DNA from 2 places in the Dorea chungnamensis genome. Region 2 is predicted to be linked to the other one. Evidence: riboswitches for the same ligand, from Rfam matches in the RefSeq annotation. Region 2 holds a riboswitch; the other holds the start of a gene.

Region 1 (2,407 bases), on a different contig from region 2:
TTACTATATTCGTGCAGCATTTCAAGGACCATTTGGTAAGTTCCTTGCAGGGGCATTTGCAATCCTGATTGTTCTTGCACTTGGCTTCATGGGTAATGCTGTGCAGTCCAATTCTATTGCGGCAGCATGGAATACAGCATTTGGAATCCCAAAATGGGTTATGGGTGCTATTCTTGCAGTTGTAGCTCTGTTTGTGTTTGTTGGAGGCATGGGACGTATTGCTAAGATTACTGAGATGATTGTTCCGGCTATGGCAGCACTTTATATTATAGGTTCATTGATTGTCATTATCTATAATTTTAAAGAGATTCCTTATGCGTTCAAATCTATTATTGTAGGTGCGTTTGCACCGTCTGCGGTTGTCGGTGGTGCGGCAGGTGCAACGATCAAGCTCGCACTTACAAAGGGTGTTGCAAGAGGTTTGTTCTCTAATGAGGCTGGTATGGGTTCTACACCTCATGCTCATGCAGTGGCGAAAGTAGATCATCCGGTAGAGCAGGGATTTGTGGCTATGATTGGTGTGTTTATTGATACATTCGTAATTCTGAACCTGACAGCTCTCGTAATTATTACAACACATTCTATTCCGACTGGACTTACCGGAGCAGAGTTAAGCCAGTATGCATTCTCAACATTATATGGAAAAGGCGGAGATATCTTTATTGCTGTATGTATGCTGTTCTTTGCGTTTTCTACTATCCTTGGATGGTATTTCTTCGGACAGGCTAATATCAAGTATCTGTTTGGAGCAAAAGCAGTAAAAGTGTATTCTGTGATTGTGGCGGTTTGCGTGTTCCTTGGATCACTAGCAGAGGTTGAACTTGTATGGACAATGCAGGATTGCTTCAATTCTCTGATGGTTATTCCGAACATTCTTGCGTTGTTTGCACTTAGCGGAGTGATTAAAGAAGTACATAATGATTACTTTAAAAATAAAAAGAACAAATAACTATTCGTTATTTCTATAGAAAGTAATGAAGATTTTTGCTGAGAAGAATAGAAAGTTTCAATAAATGCAAAGGGCAAAATCAACAAAAATAGAAATAAATATTAGTGCAATGTGCATAAAATAATTTAATTTTAAGATAGCGGTTGCAAAAAAAATAACAATACGCTATTATAGATATAGGCAATTGAATATATTCAGGAATTCGATAAATCACGTCGGATTTTGAATGAGAATATATTGAAAATGTCTATACATAAAAAATAAGAGTGGGATGATATTTTCCAAGAGAGAGTCAGGTTTTTGACCGCCGAAGAGGCAAACCTTATATAAAGTGGTGAATATATATGAGGCGAAACTTTCAGGCAAAAGGACTGGAGAATGTACCACATTCTGAATCTTGTGCTGTATGATAAAGCTTTAAAGGAATACATTATCAGGGCAAAAGACAGAAAAGGACGATTACGCACATGGTTGTGTTTGAATCGTCCTTTTTTAATTGCTATGCATTTAGTATGAGTTTTCATATAGGCTGGCAGATTGACTGAAAGGAGAAAGTGGAACGTGAATCAAAAGAAATACATCATTATAACGAATAATCCACTGGTTTTTGATAAGCTTAAGGAGACGCACAACGTAGAATACAAGGAGATTTCTTACGAAGAGATTCTAAAAGAAGTCAGAGACAGAATCCATGAAGGTCATTTGCTTCTGACGCACCCATTGTCGGGGAGCGTGAAGCCTAATGAAACACCATACAAATCCATAATGATTACGGAGGGAAAGGGGGAGATCGACGAGAGGTCTCTTACGTTGATTGAAAACGCCATACAAGCGTGCCAGAAGTTTGAGTTTAAATCAGACAAATATAAAGCTTCGGTATATGACGATTTTCAGTTGATTGACTGGACCTTGCTGGAAAGTGGAATGGCATCGGCTGATGCGTGGTAGGTCATAAGTGAGGTTGTAAAAGCGTTAAAGCTTACACAATAATATCAAATTTCTTGAAGGAGGGAACTACAAGTGAGATTAGAAATGGGACACATTTACATTAAGGATATTCAGTTCGCAGCTGAGTCTAAGATTGAAGACGGAATCCTTTATGTATCCGAAGAAGCCGTTAAGGCTGTCGCTCTTGAGGATGAGAAGATTAAGAGCGTATCATTTGACATTGCAAAACCAGGTGAGTCAGTAAGAATTACACCAGTTAAAGACGTAATCGAACCAAGAGTTAAAGTTGAAGGAAGAGGGGGAATCTTCCCGGGCGTTATCTCTAAGGTTGATACAGTTGGTGAAGGAAAAACTTATGCATTAAAAGGAATGGCTGTAGTAACAGCAGGTAAGATCGTTGGTTTCCAGGAAGGTATCATTGATATGACAGGTCCGGGAGCTGACTATACACCTTTCTCAAAGACCTTGAACCTGGTAATGGTATGTGAACCGGTTGATGGAATCAAACAG
Region 2 (2,407 bases):
TTATGGAGCAGGACAGTATGACCGGGTAAAACAGACTTACAAGAAAGCATTTCAGATATCTTTGACAATAGGCATCATTTTCTTTTTATGCTTTCAGCTCTTTCCGCGGCAGCTGGTCAGCATATTTGGTACCGGAAGTGAAGAATACTTCCGGTTTGCAGAAAGATATTTCCGCATCTTTATGTTCATGACATTTATCAATGGAATTCAGCCCATGTCTTCCGGATTCTTTACGTCCATCGGGAAGGCGAAACTGGGGATTGTAGTATCACTGACGAGGCAGATTATCTTCCTGCTTCCGTTGATTCTGATCTTCCCGCTCTTTATGGGAATTGATGGAGTAATGTATGCGGGACCGATTGCAGATGGAGCTGCGGCAATTGTTGCAATCGGATATTCTGTTCGTGAATTGAAGAGATTTCGTGAAGATGGAATATAAAAAATTATAATGTATTCATTGAAAAAGTAAATAATCAACCATCAGAGAGACTTGTTGAAAACCCAGAGTTTATGGGGATTGTTTCCAAAAACGTGAAAAAAGCAACAAAATTGTGAATATTATAACTGGATTGTTGCAAAATACACACAAAAAAGCGCGTTGACAAAGAAAAAAACGACAGATATAATGAGGAAAAATAAAAAACAAGAAGTTGGCTGATGGATTCGAGAGAGATTCTGGTTCTTGTTATCAGAACGCCGAAGGGGCAAGAGGGAAATTGAAACTCTCAGGCAAAAGGAATCGAATCCGGACAATACTCTGAAGGACAAACGACAGGGGACTGTGTGATCCAGATGGATCATGCAGTCCTTTTTCTCTTGTTTGACAGAAGAAGGCTGTTAAAGAAGGAGGAGCAAAAATGGAATTGAAAACCCCATTATATGATGCACATGTGAAAGCCGGAGGAAAGATCGTACCATTTGGCGGATATTTACTGCCGGTACAGTATGGAACCGGAGTGATCAAAGAACATATGGCTGTCCGCACACAAGCCGGATTATTTGATGTATCTCACATGGGTGAAGTGCTGTGTGAAGGAAAAGATGCACTCCAGAATCTTCAGATGATTCTGACGAACAATTTTGACAATATGGTAGACGGTCAGGCAAGATATAGCCCGATGTGCAATGAGAATGGCGGTACAGTGGATGATCTGATTGTATATAAGAAATCAGATAACCATTACTTTATCGTAGTAAATGCAGCAAATAAAGATAAGGATTATCAGTGGATGTTGGATCACCAGTTTGGAGAAGTGATATTTACTGATGTGTCAGAGCAGTATGCACAGCTGGCATTGCAGGGACCAAAAGCAATGGAGATCTTAAAAAAGCTTACGGCGGAAGAGAATATTCCAAAGAAGTATTATCATGCTGTGTTTGATACAGAAGTTGCCGGAATTCCTTGTATTATTTCTAAGACTGGATACACAGGAGAAGATGGAGTAGAGCTTTATCTTGACAGCAGCAATGCTGAGAAAATGTGGGATGCTCTTCTGGAAGCCGGAAAAGAAGACGGTTTGATTCCATGTGGACTGGGAGCAAGAGATACCCTTCGCATGGAAGCAGCAATGCCTCTCTATGGTCATGAGATGGACGATACAGTATCTCCATTAGAGACAGGACTTGGTTTTGCAGTAAAGATGAAGAAAGATGACTTTATCGGGAAAGCGGCATTAGAAGAGAAGGAAGCACCTCAGAGAACACGTATCGGCCTGAAAGTAACCGGACGTGGAATTATCAGAGAGCATCAGGAAGTATTTAAAGATGGAGAAAAGATTGGTCTTACTACTTCCGGAACGCACTGTCCATATCTTGGATATCCAATCGCAATGGCACTGGTTGCAGAAGGCAGTGCAGAATTGGGTGATAAGGTAGAGGTCGAAGTAAGAGGCCGAAAAGTAGAAGCAGAAGTGGTGGCACTTCCATTCTATAAAAGAAGTAAATAATAAATAAAAAGCCAATATAAAGAAAAAAGGAGATAAAACGATGGAATTAAGAGAAGGATTATTGTATTCAAAGTCACACGAATGGGTAAAGGAAGAAGGAGATGTTGCTGTGATTGGTCTTACAGACTATGCACAGTCTGAACTTGGAGACTTGGTATTTGTCAATCTTCCGGAAGAGGGAGACGAGATCTCTATAGGCGAAGCATTTTCAGATGTTGAATCTGTTAAAGCAGTATCTGATGTGTATGCACCGGTTTCCGGAACTGTATGTGAGATTAACGAAGAACTCATGGATGCTCCAGAAAAGATTAATGAGGCACCATATGAAGCATGGTTTGTAAAAGTGAAAGATATTACAGAAAAGGAAGAACTCTTATCTGCAGAAGAATACAAGGCATTTGTAGAGAGTGAACAGGCATAATAGAACAGATTAAGGAAAGGCGGTGACGCTTTATGGGAAA

What was found. Region 2 has a riboswitch for glycine ahead of gcvT (glycine cleavage system aminomethyltransferase GcvT). Riboswitches for the same ligand answer to the same signal wherever they lie in the genome.
Region 1: it holds a riboswitch for glycine, as region 2 does, so the genes downstream of both, ABE613_RS05240 (GrdX family protein) here and gcvT (glycine cleavage system aminomethyltransferase GcvT) in region 2, are expected to answer to the same signal.

The regions. Positions count from the first base shown of each region.
Region 1 covers NZ_JBDOHT010000004.1:150,443-152,849, reverse strand. Annotated here, with positions in the region: gene ABE613_RS05245 (alanine/glycine:cation symporter family protein) at 1-949, shown strand, start outside; glycine riboswitch at 1,222-1,333, shown strand; gene ABE613_RS05240 (GrdX family protein) at 1,511-1,897, shown strand; gene ABE613_RS05235 (glycine/sarcosine/betaine reductase component B subunit) at 1,970-2,407, shown strand, end outside.
Region 2 covers NZ_JBDOHT010000006.1:101,306-103,712, forward strand. Annotated here, with positions in the region: gene ABE613_RS07095 (MATE family efflux transporter) at 1-439, shown strand, start outside; glycine riboswitch at 655-752, shown strand; gene gcvT (glycine cleavage system aminomethyltransferase GcvT) at 858-1,946, shown strand; gene gcvH (glycine cleavage system protein GcvH) at 1,987-2,367, shown strand; gene gcvPA (aminomethyl-transferring glycine dehydrogenase subunit GcvPA) at 2,400-2,407, shown strand, end outside.